2 regions of the Priestia sp. VA7 genome follow, and region 2 is predicted to be linked to the other one. Evidence: predicted binding sites of a transcription regulator. Region 2 holds the regulator's gene; the other holds the start of a gene.
The links. The regulator LexA, encoded in region 2, represses DNA repair genes until DNA is damaged. The targets are predictions, from matches to a motif close to CGAACATATGTTCG.
Positions count from the first base shown of each region.

Region 1 (10,363 bases), on a different contig from region 2:
AAAAGCAAGGTTTTATGGTCATTGAAGTGCCAGAAAAAGCCGTTGAGCCTCCTATTCAAAGGCTAGACCCAGCCTACTATAATATTTATTTAGGATTTGTTTTTATCATTGTGCTTTCTTTTATTGTACTTTCTCTATTCTTTTTTCTTCGAATTCGAAAAAGGCTGCGAGCGTTACAAGCTGCTATGAACAACAAAGACGAGCAAGGAATTCCTTTACCTGTTGTATCTGAGTCCACGGATGAAATTGGCCAGCTAGAACAATCGTTTAATCAAATGGTTAAACAGCTTCATGAAAGCCGGGACCGAGAGCAGCAAGAAGAACAGCTGCGACAAGACTTAATTATGAGTCTATCGCATGACTTACGAACACCGCTCACGACTGTTCGAACTCATATTTATCAGATGAAAAACGAAGAAATGGCCTTGAACGTTCAACAATCTCTTGAGGTAATTGATACGAAAGTAGAATTTGTTAGTGATTTAATAGATAATTTATTTTCCTATACGCTGCTGTTAAATAGAAAATATCCATATCGGGAAGAGGAAGTTGATATGGCTCGATTTCTTAGAAAAAGCATTGCACAATGGTATCCACTATTTGAAGAAGAGAATATGGAAGTGGATATTCAACTGCCTTCTCAGTCTATATATTGGCGCGGAGATGTTCAGTGGTTAGAAAGAATAATAGATAATTTATGTCAAAATGTCATTCGTCATGCCAAAGAAGGTAACTTTATTGGCTTTCGCCTTGTTCAAGAGCATGATTTATCTTCTCTCACCATTTCTGATAAAGGGTCAGGCTTTAACAAGAATAGCCATACGAAGCAAAACGGTGTAGGTCTAGCGATTGTGGATGCGATGATTAAAGAAATGGGGTTAACGTGGTCAATTCATTCTACAAAACATGGAACGGATATTCAAATTGTGTACAAAGCGAGTGATTAATTCACACGCTTTTTTAAACGAATTTTAACCTTTCTTTTCCTTCCTCTTAACTTTAGCTGTTTATAGTAAAGGAGAGGTGATAAAAGTGGAAATTGTTAAAACGATTCAGCTGATAAAAGTATTTAAAGGAGCAGAAGCTGTAAATGAAGTGAATTTATCCATTAAAGAAGGAGAAATCTACGGGTTTTTAGGACCCAATGGAGCAGGGAAGACGACAACGATCCGAATGCTGCTCGGGCTAATGAAGCCAACGAGCGGGGAAATTGAGCTGTTTGGAGAAAGAATAAAAAATCACAGGCAGCATATTCAAGCCTTAAAAAAGATAGGTTCACTTGTAGAGAGCCCTTCCTATTATGCGCATTTAACTGCGAGAGAAAATCTAGAGGTACTTCGCAAAATACTAGGTGTATCTAAAAACAGAGTGGATGAAGTACTAAATATTGTAAAATTAACAAAAGAAGCAAATCGTCCAGTCAAAGGCTTTTCTCTTGGGATGAAACAGCGGCTTGGCATTGCTTCTGCACTCCTCGGAAATCCTCGTTTATTAATCTTAGACGAACCAACCAACGGACTGGATCCTGCAGGAATTCAAGAAATTCGTTCATTAATTAAAGAAATGCCAGGGAAAAACGGAGTTACCGTATTGATTTCAAGTCATTTACTCTATGAAATTGACCATCTAGCGACTCAAGTAGGTATTATTACAAAAGGAAAGATGCTATTTAATGGATCGATTGAATCGCTTCGCAAAAAGGCTAAGCATCAAGTGGCATTTACAACGGGAGAGATAGAAAAGGCTAAAACAATACTATTAGCAAATGGGTTTGTACCTACTATCGATAAACACAGTCTTCTTTTAGATTATATTGATCACGAGCAAGTGGCCCATCTTGTTTATCAGCTTGTGCAAGAAAATGTCTCAATCTACCGAGTTGAAGAAAAATCGAAATCATTAGAAGATATCTTTTTAAAGCTGACGAGTGAGGAGAATGGATATGTTCACAAAAATACTGCAGGCTGAGTGTATAAAGTTAAAAAGAAAATGGCTCCGGTTTTTACTATTTTTAGGTCCAGCGGGTGTAATTGGCTTAACGCTAGTTGATTATAGCGTTCGATATGAATATTTAACTCAGCAAAACCCGAACGTGTGGGAAGGCCTTTTGCATGAACTAAACATCACGCTTCCAATAGCTTTTTTACTGGGAGGAACGATTCTTGCTTCAAATGTAGCACATATTGAATATCATAGAAGCTCATGGAAGCAGTTGCTGAGCTTACCTGTGAGCAGACTGAGTGTTTATACAGCAAAATTTGTAGTAGTTATGTTTATGCTACTTATCGCTTCTGCTGTTCTATTAATCGGTATAATTGGGCTAGGGTGGTGGTTAGGATTTGGTCTGCCTCCTTCTTGGAAAACTCTTTTTGTTTATACCTTTTATCCGTTTTTTTCGGCTATTCCGTTTGTGGCTATTCAAATATGGCTATCTATGCTTTTTAAAAATCAAAGCCGTTCTCTGGCACTAGGTATTGTGATGAGTGTGGCAATGAGTGGTATGAGAGAATTGCCGAGCTGGTTTTTCTGGCAATGGCCAATGCTAGTGTTTTCCGATTATCGGAATACGTATATGATAACAGGTGTAATTATCGGCGTTTTTTTATATGCTGCAGGTGCTCTTCACTTTATCAAAAAGGATGTGGCCTAAATGTTGTGGCAATTGTGCAAGATAGAATGGTTTAAATTGTTTAAAACAAAAGCCTGGACTTACCTTTTTGTTAGTCCCATTCTTATTGCTGCTATCCTTTTTGTAGGTGATCAGGCAATGCCAAACGGGAGGATGAAATGGTTAATGGCAGATGCTTTGATTGCCAATGTTCACGGCTTACTGTTTTATCCGTTAATTGGCGGGTTAGTAACATCGTTCATCTGTCGGTATGAACACGAAGCCGGAGGGTGGAAGCAATTACTGTCTCTTCCTGTGACAAGAACATCCGTATACGGAGCAAAATTGATCACATCAGCAGCTTTCATGGGAATTCTTCAAGTGCTTGTATTTGTTGTTTTATTAGGAGTTGGCATGTTGAAAGGCTATCCGAATGCTATTCCACTAAAAATGATAGCTGGAAATATGCTAGGCGGCTGGGTTGCAGTGTTGCCAATTCTAGCGTTTATGCTAGCAGTGTCAATGGCACTTTCTAGCTTTGGAGCATCTTTAACAGTCAATGTCATTTTAACACTACCGAATTTATTCGTTGCTAATTCTGAACGATTTGGTCCCTGGTACCCATGGACTCAGCCAATGTATGGAATGTTAGGTGTAACGGGAAAAGCATCATGGGGGTTGATGCTGACTACACAGAACTTCCTAGCAGTTGTTATAAGCAGCTTTCTGCTTTTTGGAGCAGCAGGTTTACTGTATTTTCAGCGCAAACATATATAATAGAAAAAACCCGCTTTTTTATAGCGGGTTTTCAGCCGGCTTTTGGAATGGTAAAACCTACTCCAAAGACGTCGCGCACATCGTGTACGACCACAAAAGCTTGTTCGTCGACTTTATGAATAATACGCTTTAATTCTAGCAGTTCTTGTTTGTTCACAACTACGTACAATACGTCTTTTGCTTCTTTTGTATAGCTTCCATGAGCAGAAAAGACAGTGACGCCGCGTTGCATCTTTTTATTGACTTGTTCGGCTACTTCAGCTGAACGGTGTGAAATAATAGTGATTGCTTTGCGAGGGTTGAGTCCTTCAATGATATAATCAAGCACCTTCGTTCCGATGTAAAGAGAAATAACCGTATACATCGTCTTTTCTCCACCGATGACAAAATAAGCGCTTGCTACAACTAATAAATCAATTGCCAGCATCGTTTTGCTAATATTCCAGTCTAGATATTGATTAGCTAAGCGGGCAATAACTGCAGAGCCTCCGGAAGTTCCGCCACCTCTAAACACAAGTCCGAGTCCTACACCAGCTAAAATACCAGCAAAAATAGCCCCCAGTAGCGTATCGTCAAGAGGATTTCCCAGTCCTTCAGTTATATGTAGGAATAGAGACGTAAAAATAATACATATAATTGTGTAAGCAATCACACGTTTGTGAAGCAATTTGTATCCGATCAGTACCAGCAAACCGTTTAATATAAAGTTTGTGATACCCGGAGACCAGCCTAATACATAATAGGTAATCATTGTTACACCGGTTACGCCGCCTTCTGCTAATTCATTTGGAATAGCAAAGTAATTAATGGCCAGTGCGAAAATGAGGCTCCCTAGAATAATGAGGATAATTTCTTTTATTTTATTAATCATGAACGTTACCTCCAATCATCAAAAGCTCCGAAAACACAGTCATGACAATGTATTATACCAACTCTAGAGACCGAATTAAAGATGGGATATCATTATTTTTTTAAAATCAGTTTCTGCTATTAACATAAAATCTTTTGACAGTTTTTATGGAGTATGAAAGAATGAATTGTTTGCTTTTATTTTGATTAAAAAGTTTTGCAATGAGAATGTTCGTTCGGTAAAATAGAAGCAAGAGTCAAGGGGGAGAATGAACGTGTATCAAGATGAATTAAAACAGTATGCGAAGTTAGTAATGCCCGAGCATTTAGAGAAAATGAAGAAAATGTACAGTCCCGATGCGCATAAGCAGCCTTTAGGGTTGAAAAAGGAAAAGATTGAGCATATTGAAAATGTCATTATGAACAGTTACTCGGAGCATCATCCAGTAACACTTCACGTCTATGAAGCAGGACATATTCAAAGGTATGAACGAGTGACGATTGATAAAGTCTCGCTGCAGTCGAATACGCTGATGGTTACAGGCCCTTGTTATACATATTCGATTCGAGCGGATGCAGTAATTGAAGCAGATGTATGGAAAGATGAAAGCTACTCTAGCTAAGAGTAGCTTTTTTGTTCGTTTTGTATCTTTTTTTTAACGCATGCATACAATACATAAAAGCATATTCTGCGAGTAGCAACTTCTAGCTACTAGGAAATTTTAATTAAAGAAGGGATTATTGTATGCAAAATGAAAAAACCCAAGTAAGAGAAATCGAATTAACGCAGTTCATTAAAAAAAGACTCGTTCGTTTTATCTCAAGTTTAGCTATTTCTTCTGCCCTTGCTTCCATATTATATATGCTTCTGTTTTTATTTAAATGATGGGTCACTTTGAGTTGTCCAAAAAGGTGGACAACTTTTTTGGTGTGTAAGCTTTTGTGAAATCAGGACAAGCTATGCGTGATTCAGTCAGAAAAATTCAATCGGTCAAGAAATAGTCAAAAACAGTCATATCTAATTGGGTAGAAGAAAACCTTTACATATAATGAGAAAAGTAGACAAATTCTTGAATTACCAGCTTATTTCCTTTTGTATAAACTATCATTAAAACAAATGCAAAACTAATTATTCATTCAAAAAACTTTATTTTGTAATTAAAAAAATGAATGTTTTTGATTTTTTATGATTGATTTTGAATGTAAACCGTGATAAAGTAAGTACATGAAATAAATGAAAACGCTTTTTTGAAAAAGGAGCTAGAACATGTTAACGCCGGAGAGACATCAACTAATCTTAAAACTTTTAAAAGAGAAAGAACTTGTAAAAGTGCAAGAGTTTATCGAAGTTACAGGCGCTTCGGAATCCACAATTAGAAGAGACTTAAGTCAACTAGAAGAAGAGCAAATGCTCAAACGTGTTCACGGTGGCGCTTCGCTTATTCGCAGTAAACGAATTGAACTGAGCGTTATCGAAAAATCTGCTAAAAATGTTCAAGATAAACGAAACATTGCAGAGTATGCGGCTTCCATTATAAATGAAGGTGACTGTATTTTTTTAGATGCAGGAACTACAACGTATGAAATGATTCCTTTTTTAAAGCAAAAAGATGTAGTTGTCGTGACAAATGGTTTAATGCATTTAAACCCGATGCTAGAACAAGGTATCACCCTCTATTTAATTGGAGGATCCGTTAAACATAAAACGGGCGCTTTAATTGGCAATGGAGCTCTTTTAAGTCTTGAGCAATATCGTTTTGATAAGTGCTTTATGGGAGCGAATGGGATTCATCATCAATATGGATATACAACTCCCGATCCAGAAGAAGCATTAATCAAGCAAACGGCAATGAAGCTGTCTAGAGAATCTTATATTTTATCAGATTCTACTAAGTTTTTTGAAACAAGTTTTGCGAAAATAGCCGATTTACATGAAGCAAAAATTATAACAAATGACGTACCTAGCGATGTACTTATACAGTATGCAAACAAAACAGACATAAAGGTTGTGAAATCATGATTTATACATGTACGTTGAACCCATCCGTTGATTACGTAGTACATGTTTCAGCATTCGAAGAAGGCGGGCTTAACCGCACAACGAATGAAGCCAAGTTTCCAGGAGGAAAAGGCATTAACGTCTCTCGCGTTTTAAAGCGATTAGGTGTTGATAATAAAGCTCTCGGTTTTGTAGCCGGCTTTACAGGAACCTATATTGAAGACTACTTAAAAGCGGAGAATATCGAAACAGCTTTTACAAGAGTTGATGGAGATACCCGCATTAACGTAAAGTTAAAAACGGAAAAAGAAACAGAAATTAACGGTCAAGGACCTGCTATTACAGACAAAGCGCTTCAGTCTTTATTGACTCAAGTAAAGCAAATGACTGAAGGCGATATCTTCGTATTAGCAGGGAGTATACCGAAAACGCTTCCAAGTTCCGTGTATGAAACATTAACTGAACTAGCTGCAGCGAACGGAGTAAAAGTTGTAGTAGATGCAAGTGGAAAAACCTTGCTAGACGTCGTGTCTCACAAGCCGTTTTTTATCAAACCGAATCATCATGAACTTGCAGAATTGTTTGATGTAGAAGTAAACAGTGCAGAAGATGCGCTAGTATATGGTAAAAAACTCGTGGAACAAGGAGCGCAAAACGTCGTTGTATCCATGGCAGGCGATGGAGCACTTCTTATTAACGAAAGCGGTGTCTACAGTGCCACAGTCCCTAAAGGAACAGTGAAAAATTCTGTTGGAGCTGGCGATTCACTTGTAGCTGGATTTATTGCTTCTTATGTAAAGCAAGGGGATTTATTAGAAGCCTTTCAAACAGGAGTTGCTTCAGGAAGTGCCACAGCATTCTCACTTGAATTATGTACAGCAGAAGATGTAAAGACGCTTCGTGAACAAGTGTCAATCACAAAGGTAGAGTAGGGGGAACCGAGAATGAGAATTACAGAACTATTAAAAAAAGATACAATCATTCTTGATTTAAAAAGCACGTCAAAAGCTGATGTTATTGATGAGTTAGTTGGAAAATTAGACGAAGCTGGTCGCTTAAGCGACCGAGCTGGCTATAAAGAAGCAATTTTAAACCGTGAATCTCAAAGTACAACGGGAATTGGGGAAGGCATCGCCATTCCGCATGCGAAAACAAGCTCGGTAAAAACGCCGGCCATTGCATTTGGACGCTCAACAGAAGGTATCGATTATGAATCATTAGACGGACAGCCTGCACATCTATTCTTTATGATTGCAGCGAGTGAAGGCGCAAATAACGCTCACTTAGAAACACTATCTCGTTTGTCTACGTTATTAATGGACGAATCGTTCCGAAAAACGTTGCTAACGGCATTATCGATTGATGAAGTTATTAAAGCAATTGATGATAAAGAAACTGAAAATGAAGCGCCGGAAGAAGAAGTGGATACGGCTTCAGATCAATTAGTGCTTGCTGTAACGGCTTGTCCAACAGGAATTGCCCACACATATATGGCAGCGGACAGCCTAAAAGCAAAAGCGAAAGATATGAACGTGACGCTCAAAGTTGAAACAAATGGTTCCAGCGGTGTTAAAAACGCGTTGACGAAGGAAGAAATTGAAAACGCTACCGCTATTATTGTTGCAGCGGACAAGCAAGTAGAAATGGAACGTTTTGCAGGTAAAAAAGTTATTCAAGTTCCAGTAGCTGAAGGAATTCGCAAGCCTGAAGAATTAATTAACCGCGCGTTAAAAGGAGATGCTCCTATATACAGCGGCGGCGGTGGCAGCAAAGAAGGCGGAGGAAGTCAAGGATCAGAGCGTACAGGGTTTTACAAACACCTAATGAGCGGTGTATCAGCAATGCTTCCGTTTGTTGTAGGGGGCGGGATCTTAATTGCTATTTCATTCATGTTTGGCATTCACTCAGCAGAACCGAAAGATCCGACGTACAATGCATTCGCAGCGGCGCTAAAAACAATTGGCGGAGATAATGCATTCTTCTTACTAGTACCGGTACTAGCAGGGTTCATTGCAATGAGTATTGCTGATCGTCCTGGTTTAGCTCCTGGTATGGTTGCAGGTCTTTTAGCAGCTTCTGGCGGAGGCGGTTTCTTAGGTGGTTTAATCGCTGGTTTCTTAGCGGGTTATGTAGTAGTGGGATTAAAGAAATTATTCAGCGGTTTACCGCAAGCGCTTGATGGAATTAAGCCAGTTCTTCTTTATCCGCTATTTGGGATTTTTATCTCAGGATTGATTATGCTTTATGTTGTAAACGAGCCAGTTAGTGCAATTAACAAAGGATTAACGCACTGGTTAAGTGGATTTGGTACAGGTAACTTAGTATTATTAGGTATTATCTTAGGCGGTATGATGGCAATTGATATGGGTGGCCCTATTAATAAAGCAGCCTTTACATTTGGTATTGCAATGATTGATGCTGGAAACTATGCACCACACGCAGCGATTATGGCAGGCGGTATGGTTCCACCATTAGGTATGGCTATTGCGACAACTTTGTTCAAAAACAAATTTACTCGCCAAGAGCGCGAAACAGGTAAAACGTGTTATGTAATGGGTCTGTCATTTATTACAGAAGGTGCGATTCCATTCGCAGCAGCTGACCCAGGCCGTGTTATTCCCGCATCGGTTATCGGTGCTGCAGTAGCAGGTGCTTTAACAATGATGTTCCACATCGGTTTACCAGCACCACACGGCGGTGTATTCGTTATCGGAATTGTACAAGGAAATCCTCTTTTATATGCACTAGCAATCTTAATTGGTGCAATTGTAACGGCGGTTCTTGTAGGGGTATTAAAAAAGCCAAAAGCAGAATAACAAATAAAGACTGATTTTACATAATGTAAAATCAGTCTTTTTGTGTTTTTCTGGTAGACATTTGTTCTTTATGAGAGTACAATTACGGTAGTATTCCTTTAATTTTTAGAAAAGTTAGATAGATGAGCTTTTCTACTTGATAAAATATGGTACAATAATCGAATATTAAAAACAAAGTAAGGAAGTGTCTCACACATGAAGGTTGCGAAGTTTGGCGGGAGTTCAGTTGCAAGCGCAGAGAAATTTAAACAGGTTGCGCATATTGTAACGTCTGATAAAGAGAGAAAGCTGGTAGTCGTATCAGCTCCGGGTAAGCGATACGGAGAAGATACAAAAATGACAGATTTGCTAATCGCACTTTCTGCCAAAATACAGCTTGGAGAAGATTACGTAGACGAGTTTGGGCAAGTAATTGATCGCTATCGTGAAATCGTTGTGGACTTGTCTATGCCAGAAACGATTATTACTGACATTATTACGAATTTACAATCACTTATTGATTTACATAAAAACGATCCATTTCGCTTATTAGACTGCCTAAAAGCAAGTGGAGAAGATAATAACGCAAAGGTAATGGCTGCTTATTTAAACCATTTAGGTTTTGAAGCTCATTATGTAAATCCAAAAGAAGCAGGTATTTTTGTTTCTGATGAACCCGGAAGAGCAAGAGTGCTTCCACTGTCTTATGAAAAATTACCGCAGCTAAGAGAGCGTTCGGGCATTTTGGTGATTCCAGGATTCTTTGGCTATTCTGAAGAAGGGAACATGGTTACGTTCTCGCGCGGTGGATCAGATATCACAGGCTCAATTGTAGCAGCGGGAGTAAAAGCTGATTTGTATGAAAACTTTACCGACGTAGATGCTATTTATAGCGTAGATCCAAGACTTGTGGAAAAGCCTCATGAAATGAAAGAAGTAACATACAGAGAAATGCGTGAACTATCCTATGCAGGTTTTTCTGTCTTCCATGATGAAGCGCTGGAGCCGGTTTATAAACTAGGCATTCCTGTATGTGTAAAGAATACAAATAATCCTGAAGCAAAGGGGACATTCATTGTAGCTGAGCGTCCTCACGGAGATACGCCGGTGGTCGGAATCGCTGGGGACAAAGGTTTTTGCAATATCCACGTGAGCAAATACTTATTAAACCGTGAAATTGGTTTTGGCAGAAGATTGCTTGAAATTTTAGAGGATGAAGGTATTTCATACGAACATACCCCTTCAGGAATTGATAATATCTCTGTCATCATGCGCGAGCATCAGCTTACGCCAGATGTTGAAAAGCGCGTATTTGCTCGAATTGAAAAAGAACTT
Region 1 is NZ_JBVQPN010000004.1:426,677-437,039, forward strand. It holds gene AC0C45_RS20005 (sensor histidine kinase) at 1-947, shown strand, start outside; gene AC0C45_RS20010 (ABC transporter ATP-binding protein) at 1,033-1,968, shown strand; gene AC0C45_RS20015 (ABC transporter permease) at 1,943-2,650, shown strand; gene AC0C45_RS20020 (ABC transporter permease) at 2,651-3,385, shown strand; gene AC0C45_RS20025 (YitT family protein) at 3,417-4,256, opposite strand; gene AC0C45_RS20030 (YolD-like family protein) at 4,504-4,857, shown strand; gene AC0C45_RS20035 (DeoR/GlpR family DNA-binding transcription regulator) at 5,502-6,254, shown strand; gene pfkB (1-phosphofructokinase) at 6,251-7,165, shown strand; gene AC0C45_RS20045 (PTS fructose transporter subunit IIABC) at 7,178-9,049, shown strand; gene AC0C45_RS20050 (aspartate kinase) at 9,245-10,363, shown strand, end outside.
Region 1: a site for LexA is predicted at 4,460-4,473, ahead of AC0C45_RS20030 (YolD-like family protein). Genes of this name have one in related genera too.

Region 2 (10,363 bases):
ACCTGGTGTTTTACTTCCCCATTGACGGAAGTTTTTAAGGTCTTCAATTGATAAGTCATATCCAGCTAAATGAAGCAAGCTGTATAATAGTGCCGATCCGTGTCCTGCTGATAATACAAAGCGGTCACGGTTGAACCAGTTTGGATTCTTTGGATTGATGTTCATAAATTTTGTCCACAATGTATATGCCATTGGAGCAGCTCCCATTGGCATACCTGGGTGACCTGAATTTGCTTTTTCAATCGCATCGATTGATAAAGTACGAATTGTTGCAATCGAAAGATCTTCAATACGTTGTGTCATACTCTTCATTCCTTTCAAAACTATGTACATATGTTATCATACTAATGATTTGCTTATTTGTACAATACTTGAACCAAAAAATTTTCCACTTTTACAGTTTTTGTGTGCCTTATTAAAAATATACAAAAAACTAGAGGGAACATTCCCTCTAGTTTTACTAGAACGTCTTAGTGAAGACGCTTCTTTTTACTCTCTTTTAACTTCTTAGGCGTAACATCTTTACCTTCTTCGTCCACAACTTTAATCGTATGAAGGTGATTTGTCATAGATTGTCGGAAAACTTTTAAATATTCCTGACGTAGCTCTTGCTGTTCTTTCGCTTCAGATTCTGTCAGACCTTCAGCCTTTGCCTTTTTTGAAAGAGCATTAATACGAGCAAGTTTATCTTTTGATAGCATATAAAACCTATCTCCTTATAATCAATAATTAAAATTACCGAACCGTTCCGGCAACATGTAGTCATCTTACTAAATCTCTTTCGTTTTATCAAGAGATTGAGCACTCTCTTGGTATTCTTGATAGCGGCGATGTACCGTCGCTTTTGAAATATTATAGCCAAAACCTTTTAGCGTAACTGAAATTTCAGCAAAGGTTAAGCCGTTATGACGAAGGCGGACAATTTCTTCAATTGGCGCTTCTTTTTTTTCTCTTCCCGAGTTAACTCCTTGATTTTTTAAATTTTGCTGCGGACGATAACCGTTTTCTACAGCTCTTTTCATTCCTCTTTTAATTTTAGCATTATGTAATTTCCGCTGATGCTCTTCCACTAAGCTAATAATATCTAACACCATTGAATCAGATTCTGAAAGCTGAAGCTGGCCTTGATGACTAATCGTATAGATGGTAGCATTTTCTTTATGAAAAGCATGAAGCAGCGCAATTCGGGCATTTCCTCTGCCTAATCGTGTTTCATCTTGAATAAGCAACACAGATATTTTTTCTTCTTTCATTGTATGAAGAACATCCAAAATACCCTCTCTGTCTACTTCATATCCGCTTGCTTTTTCCATTACGACTTTTTTTACGTCTAGATGGTGAAGATCAGCAAGCTTTTTTAATTCTTCTTGCTGGCGCTGTAAAGATGTTTCTTGGGTTTTTTTATCCGTACTGACACGGCAATAAATAATGGCATCCACTTTTATCACGACCTTTTCGGCTTCTAACAATATTCAGGAACGACCGTTACACACTACTGTTCAATTGCCACTTGATTATGTAACTCTTTTTTTAAAACAGGAATATATAATTTATCTCCAGGAGATAAAGACTGGACAGTGTCTGAGTTTAAGTCATTGACGTCTTCAACCCATTTGACAAATTCATTGGTGGTCAAATGATGGTGATTATGATACTTGTTGGACAATTCCCAAAGCGTATCTCCTTTTGTGATAGTAACCGTTGAATATTTGTCTAAATCTACTTTATCCGCTCCTAAAACCAGCGTCAATACATATGTAAGTGCAGCGATAACTGCAAAAAAAATAGCGTAATGTTTCATAGAATGTAAGAATTGTTGCATATTATGATCCCCCTATCAGAATATATGTTCTTATTTTATTGAGAACATTTGTTTCTGTCAATGGAATTCTTCGAACTTATGTTTGTATATTGACACATCACGTGGTATAATTCACCTAAAGAATAGCTAAAATTGAGGTGAAAAATATGAAGCTATCAAAACGTCAACAAGACATACTAGATTTTATTAAGCATGAAGTAAAATTAAAAGGTTATCCGCCTTCTGTTCGTGAGATTGGGGAAGCGGTAGGATTAGCCTCTAGCTCCACTGTACACGGACATTTAGCTCGTTTAGAAAGCAAAGGGTTAATTCGCAGAGATCCGACAAAACCAAGAGCAATCGAAGTTCTTCAACTAGACGAAGTAAACATCCCTAAAAGCAATGTCATTAATGTTCCTGTTATCGGTAAAGTAACAGCGGGTCTGCCTATAACAGCCGTTGAAAATGTGGAAGAATATTTCCCTCTTCCAGATAAATTCGTTTCTCCAGATGATCATGTATTTATGCTTGAAATTATGGGAGAAAGTATGATTGAAGCAGGTATTCTAGATGGCGATATGGTAATCGTACGTCAGCAGCAAACAGCTAATAATGGAGATATTGTGGTCGCTATGACCGAAGACAACGAAGCAACGGTAAAACGTTTCTTTAAAGAAGAAAATTTCGTTCGTTTACAGCCTGAAAATTCAACGATGGCGCCTATTATTCTTCGCCACGTAACGATTTTAGGAAAAGTAACTGGTGTATATCGCACAATTCACTAATCAGACACTGTATGTAAAACCAACTAATCATGATGTTAGTTGGTTTTTTTACGTTTGTTTTCTAAAAAAATTGGCATATTATAAATGATACGTTGAATCATCGCAGGCAGGTAGAACGGTTTTTGTAAATCTTGTTTTACCTTTTTTACTTTCTACCTGCATTTCCTCGACTCTTACAAGGAAATACAACCGACTATAAGAAGGATGTAGTTTATGACCAATACACCAAGGAAAACAGAACCATTTCAAACCATTGTACCTACCAAAGCAATGAACATGTTTCTTTTTCCTTTTTCCTTTGACCGAAAAAATAAAGAGCAGCTTGTTCATGCACTAGAAGCAAATTTGTTTGAGTTTTTTTCCATTCAAAACAAACATGTAGAAAAAGAATACTACGGAGAACAGTATTACGTATCTCATGATAGCTTGGATCAATATTTTCTTCCTTACATTGAATGTATTCTATTCCCTGATTCCTGCGAAAAAGAAGGCTTGCTTCGATTTTCAAAAAAAATAGACCATACCGTTACGCTACAAACTTCCTCCACCACCGTGTCTAGCAACGTGCTGTCTGTGGATGTTTTTTTATGTCCTTTTGAAATTGGCGTCATGACCATTCGCACTGAGATGAGTCATAATCATTACACCTATGATGACATTTTAGAATTCATGAATCATTTTCGTGTATTAGAACCGAAGCTTGCTGAAGAGCATGGATCCACCATTACCTATGAACATCATCGCTATAGCAAAGTACAGGATTATATTTTTTCACAGCTTGCGCCATTTTTGAACGAACACATCAAAAAAGAAGCCACGCGTGAACAGCATGTAGGGAGCCTTCCTTATTTTATCGATGAACGGATGTTTGTATTAAGTTATGTAACGGTAAATCAAGAGCAAGAGATTAACTCCACAACTTTATTTCGTACTGGGCAGCTAAATAGCTATACGCCTGACGGGAAACCGTTTATCTCTGCACACAACCACGAGTATATTAAAACGTATAATACCAAACACGTGTACTCCAGATGGGCTCCTGAAACCTATTACGTTATAACAGACCATGTGTTTTCGTGTATTTCTAAATCGACAGACTCTAAAACGGATCAGCTTTTGATGAATCATCTATTTGGCCAGCATTATTATAATTTATTTTTGCATTTTTTCTATAAAATCGTGTTGCTAAAACTATCTTATGAGTATTCTCAGCTCACGTTTCATAAAAATTCAGAGGGCATTGAGCGACTAATCCGCTCTATTACCGTATTTTCAGGTAAATATTTATTTTTAGAAATTAGCTCTCGCACAGAAGGTCAAGAGTTTTCTGAGCTCTTTAAAAAAATCTTCCACATCAATTCTCTTTATCAAGAAGTCAAAGAAACCCTTGGTACTTTGTATCAAAATCAAGAGAAAATCGCGGCCAAGCGTCACAATTACTTATTATTAATTTTAACGATTTATACCGTTCTTTCCGGTATTTACGGAATGAATTTAGTTATTAGCAAGCTAAAGGGAAACATCAATTGGGATAGTATGAAGCAGTTTTCTATCTTTGAATATATCGCTTTAATAGTAGCTCTATCAGGAATTCTGATCAGCATTAGTCTCGGAGTGAGCTCCCTATGGAATTTATTAAAAGATCGATTTAAAACATAAAAGCTGTTCGCATACTTATGGATGCAAACAGCTTTTTCTATTACGAAATCTTTTTCCTACTCCGCTTACTCTTTTATCAAACGTTATGCCGCTGTTACAATTTCAGAACAATCTAACATTATACTCTATAAGAAAAATATATACAAAATAATAAAATATGGTATCATAGGATAGGAATTTTGTACCTTATCTATGAAATAATTTGCAGGAGGTAATATGCTTAACTCATTTTTATCCAAAAGCCTGATCTTTTTATGCGTCATTATTCTTACCTGGTCTCTATGGGGCAGTTATAGTGCGATGACAAATTCATTGGAATTAAAAGGCTTGGCTTTAAGTAATTCATTTATTATTGAAGGAATATTTATCACTTTCCTTGTCATTTTTCTAATAGCTATTGCAAGTAGATACATGAACAAAACTGTTTTTTTTATTTCACTGATTGTTTTGACCTTAGGTATTCGATTAGCATGGATGCTTTCTGTTCAAACGCCTGTAAAATCTGACTTTCTTGTCATGTTAGATGCCGCGCGTAATATAGCAAAAGGAAATTATGAATTTAATCAAAGCGTTTATTTTACTACATGGGTATATCAGCTAGGCTTTTCATTCTATGAATCTGTTATTATTCGCTGTTTTGGAGATAACATTTTTATATTAAAATTGTTAAATATTTTTTATTCCACTGGAACCGTTATTTTTATTTATTTAATTGGCGCTAAAGTATTTAACGAACTTGCTGGGAGAATGGCAGCTTTTCTGTATGCGTTCTACATTCCGAACATTCTCTATAGCTCAGTGTTGACTAATCAGCATTTAGCTACTTTTTTATTTTATGCAGCTTTTTACCTTATTATAAAAAGATTTGCTCATAACAAGTTTAGCTGGCTTTATATTGGCCTTTTATTGTCGTTAGGAAATTTAATGCGCCCTCTAGGACCCATTATTATCGTTGCTGTTTTCATTTATTTCATCTTGCAAATTCTTCGACCTTACATTAAAACGAAGGATGCTGCTGAGTTAAAAGCTTGGCGAAAGAAAATAGGAAAAAATCTCGTAGGCATACTGGCTACTTTTTTTATTGCAAATGCGCTGATCAACTATTCTTTTGTAGCTAGCGGTATTTCTAAATATCCTTTAAGTAACAGAGATCCTTTATGGAAATTCGTCATTGGCTTTAATTACGAAACAAGCGGTTCCTATTCTTCAGAGGATGCTAGTCGTTTTATGGGTATGCCAATTGGGGAAAAACGAGCTGAAGCAGAAAAAGAGGTAATTAAAGAGCGGGTAGCAGACAAAGATCAACTTTTAGATCTCCTTCACATTAAATTCCTAAATATGTGGGGAGGAACGGATGCATCTACATTTTGGAGCATTTCATTAACTCCTCAAGAAGATGTGCCTTTCAATAAAGAGAAATTAATTAGTGCTGCTCAAAGTTATGAAAGAATCATTTATGTTTCAACTACTATTCTTTCCATTATTGGCCTTATATGTTTATTCCTGAGGAAGCAGGATAAATATCCGTATACACTGTTTTTATTACTAATCATAGGATACGTTCTTATTCACTTGCTTATTGAAATTCAAACTCGCTATCGATTCTTTATTTTTCCAAGCTTTATGCTGCTTGAAGGGTTTGGTATTTCAGTGATTCTATCTTATTTAATAGTACGATTTACTAAAAATAAAACTCAGATAAAATGTGAAGAGATAAATTAAATGGAAAGGATTATGCAACCGTGATAAAATTCCTGAAATTCGGATTTGTAGGTATAATGAATACCCTGCTCACCATTATCAGTTACTTAGCACTCATTCATTTTGATATGAATTATATATTGGCTAACGTACTATCTTATTTCATTGGCGTCATAAACAGCTACTATTGGAACAAATCGTGGGTGTTTCAAGCAACTGTACATAAATGGATGTTAGCTCAATTTTTCATCGTAAACCTTATTACCTTAGCAATTAATACATCTTGCTTATTCCTTCTTGTACACTATACACCTGCTAATCCAATAATTGGACAACTGTTGTCTACTTGTATAGGAATGTTTATCAATTTTTTCCTCAATAAAATATGGACGTTTAAGCACACAAACAATCACTCGATAGGAGGTAAAGCATGAAAGAACTAATTTCAATCGTGGTACCTATGTATTTTGAAGAAGAAGTAGCTAATGAATGCTACAATCGCCTGCTTTCCGTCATGCATAAAAACCACATTAACTATGAATTCATTTTCGTCAATGACGGCAGCGCAGACCGAACAATTGAAATCTTGAAGGACGTAGCTGCTATGGATTCTAATGTAAAAGTTATTGATTTTGCTCGTAATTTTGGGCACCAAACTGCCGTAACAGCAGGCATTGATTATGCTCAAGGGGATGCTATCGTTATTATTGATGCAGACTTACAAGATCCGCCTGAAATGATTCCTGAATTAATTGCTAAATGGCAGCAAGGCTATGAAATTGTATACGCAAAGCGCAAGAAACGAAGCGGAGAGACCTTTTTTAAATTAACCACAGCTAAGTATTTTTATCGCTTTTTAAATTATATGTCCGATATTGAAATCCCGAAAGATACAGGAGATTTTCGTATTATCGACCGAAAAGTAGCGGATGTATTCAAAAAAATGACTGAACGCAATCGTTTTGTACGAGGAATGATGTCTTGGATTGGCTTCAGGCAAACATATGTAGAATATGAGCGCGATGAACGTTTTGCTGGTGAAACAAAATATCCTTTAAAAAAGATGATCAAGTTTGCTTCAGATGGAATTATTGGGTTTTCAACGAAGCCTTTGCGTTTAGTAATGGTTATTGGCTTATTATCGGTTTTTGTATCACTTTTAGTTTTAAGTTATTCGATTGTTGTTTGGCTGATAGGTAAAAACATTCAGCCTGGCTGGACTTCTATTATGGTAGCTATCACCTTCTTTAGCGGTATTCAGCTACTTGGTTTAGGTCTAGTCGGACAATACATCGCAAGAATTTACGATGAAAGTAAAAATAGACCTATTTACGTTGTACGTGAAACCATTAACTTCTCGAAAGCTTCAACAGATTCTCCGAACGTACGTGAAAAAGTATATAGCTAAAAAAGCAAGGAAGAAAACAGTTGTTTTCTTCCTTGCTTTTATTCTTTTTGAAGCTGTAAATCACTTGGCGCCCAGTCCGGAATTCCATCATCTTCATCAAATTCAATAATGACATCCGTTACTCCTTTTTCCTGTAAAATACGATTTTCCAGACGATCTTTAATGTCATCAGCTTCTGCCACTGTTAAAGAAGGATCAATTTCTACTTTTAATTCAACGTGAAGCTCTTCTCCTTCTTTCATCACCATTAATGTTTGAATATCACGCACTTGTACATCTTGCATGACAATCGCGCCAATTTTTATTTCCATTTCTTTATCTGCTTCACCAAGCGCTCCAGCAGCATTATCTAAAAATACTCGTCCTACCACAAAAAACATCATAAGCCCAATTAAAATAGAAGCAATTCCTTCAGCTTGGTGAAAAGGTGTAAACCGTGAAATGAAAACGGCTATTAACGCCAATACGCCTCCTCCAGTAGCTACCAGATCTTCCATAAAGACCAGCTTGGTTGCTGGCTTTGCTTTCCTTAAATGAACAAAGCTTTGGGTAAAAACATTGACCTCTGCAGTATTCATTCCGACATCGTGCAAAATTTCTTTCATTGCCTTAAATAGGACAAACATCTCAAGTAACACCGAGATGCCAAGTACTGCAATATTTAAAATAAAGCCTGAAGACTTCGTGGGATGAAGAATATGGTGATATCCTTCTTTAATCGTTTCAAACGCCATAATCCCTACTACAAGAACCGCTCCTAATAGAACAAGATTAACCAATCGGCCGAAACCGTTTGGAAATCGTTTGGTCGGGGCTTTTTTACTTAATGCCGAACCTATAAAGACAAAAAACTGATTAGCTGCATCGCCTAAGCTGTGCATCGTTTCAGCAAACATTGCTACATTCCCTGTTAAAGCGAAGGCAATACCTTTAATGATAGAGATAATGGTATTAACTACAGCGGCCATGATGGCCGATTTATTTCCCTTTCGCAACAATTTAATTAATTCACTCATACAATCCCTCCGTTTGCGCCTTTGATGAGATTCGATTACGTTTAGTGTATGTGAATTTAAAAATTAAAAACCTCCAACATACAAGTTGGAGGTTTTTAGTCATGTTTCATTATTTTTTAAAACGGTACGGTACAGTTGTAACAATTACATTTTTACGGTAAAGCAAATGTGCTTTTAACAACAGACTGGACTGATTGTGAAGGATATTTTGCCAGCTTTTTTTCGTAATGAATTGCGGAATAACGACCGTAATAGCCATATTATTTTCCCGAGCTTTTTCCTCAGCCATATCGATGAATCGAAACAGCGGCCGCACTAAGCTGCGGTATTGAGAATGAAACGTAACAATACGAATATCAGGCTGCCACTTCTCCCACTTCTCTTCCATTCTCTTTTCGCTTTCTCGATCAAAGGCCACATGCACTGCAATAACGGTATCGCCAATCGTTCTTGCATAATTTAATGAATTTTCTACTACCTTTGTCATTCCTGCTACAGGAACAATGACCACACTTCCTTCAAGCTTTCCAATCTTTTCTCCTTGCTTAATGCGAAGCTGCTCTCCTACCGCTTCATAATGCGTATGAATTCTATGGAAAATATAGACAATAACCGGTAAGAAAATGAGCACGGACCATACTTGTGAAAACTTCGTTGTAAACAAAATAATTAGCACCGTTAAGGTAATGAGGGCACCAATTAAGTTAATGGTTAGCTTCCCTTGCCAGCCGGCCGGCTTTTCTCTAAGCCATTTGACAATCATGCCTGTTTGAGAAAGCGTAAATGGAATAAACACCCCGACTGCATAAAGAGGAATTAATTGTTCAGTCGCTCCTTTAAAAGCTACAATTAAGACAATAGAAGCAATTCCAAGGGTCACAATTCCATTTGAATAGCCTAATCGATCGCCACGAATTTGAAACATTCTTGGCATGTATTTATCAGACGATAAGTTGACAGCCAGCAAAGGGAAAGCTGAAAAGCCCGTATTCGCCGCTAGCACTAGAATTAGAGCTGTTGTGCCTTGAATAAAATAATAAAATCCATTTCGTCCAAACACACTCGATGCAATTTGTGATACAACCGTTTCATCTGCTTTTGGAGAAATGCCAAGCCAATAAGCTAAAAACGTGATGCCAGAAAATAAAACGGCTAAAATACCGCCCATCAGCATTAATGTATGAACAGCATTTTTTGCACCTGGCTCTTTAAAGTTAGGCACTGCATTTGAAATAGCTTCTACACCTGTCAATGCGGAACAGCCTGATGAAAAAGCTTTTAATAATAAAAACAAACTAATACCTGGCACTACTGTACCGAGAGATGGATGCAGCTCAGGTGAAACTTGACCCGTCGCTATTTTAAATAAGCCTACCGCTATTAACAAAATAAGAGCAATAACAAATAAATAAACCGGATAAGCTAATACGGAAGCGGATTCTGTTACACCACGTAAATTTAAGACGGTAATAAAAATCACCAGCAAACACGCAATTACTACATTGTAATGATGCAGCGTGGGAAAAGCCGAAGTTAAAGCATCGGTTCCTGCTGAAACACTCACAGCAACTGTTAAAATATAATCCACCAACAATGATCCCCCAGCGATAAGCCCGGGATTTTCCCCTAAATTGGTTTTCGAAACAATATAAGCTCCTCCGCCTTGCGGATACGCATAAATAATTTGGCGATATGAAAGAATTAAAGCCGTCAGCAGAACCAATACCCCAAGCGCAATTGGAATCGAATACCAATAGGCAAGGACGCCGACTGTTGCAAGTACAATCAAAATTTGTTCTGTTCCATAAGCCACTGAAGATAAGGCATCTGACGATAAAATAGCCAGTGCTTTAAGCTTACTAAGTTTTTGGTCGCCTAACTCTTTTGTTTTAAGCGGCTTTCCAATCAATAATCTTTTGAGAACTGAATAGTTCACGTAATTTCCCTCCGATGATTGCTTAGCTACTATTTACTGTTCATTGCTAAACTCCGT
Region 2 is NZ_JBVQPN010000001.1:796,847-807,209, reverse strand. It holds gene tkt (transketolase) at 1-303, opposite strand, end outside; gene AC0C45_RS04185 (DUF896 domain-containing protein) at 471-701, opposite strand; gene AC0C45_RS04180 (YneB family resolvase-like protein) at 771-1,439, opposite strand; gene yneA (cell division suppressor protein YneA) at 1,493-1,822, opposite strand; gene lexA (transcriptional repressor LexA) at 1,969-2,586, shown strand; gene AC0C45_RS04165 (magnesium transporter CorA family protein) at 2,800-4,245, shown strand; gene AC0C45_RS04160 (glycosyltransferase family 39 protein) at 4,462-5,967, shown strand; gene AC0C45_RS04155 (GtrA family protein) at 5,988-6,380, shown strand; gene AC0C45_RS04150 (glycosyltransferase family 2 protein) at 6,377-7,354, shown strand; gene AC0C45_RS04145 (cation diffusion facilitator family transporter) at 7,393-8,370, opposite strand; gene AC0C45_RS04140 (APC family permease) at 8,480-10,306, opposite strand.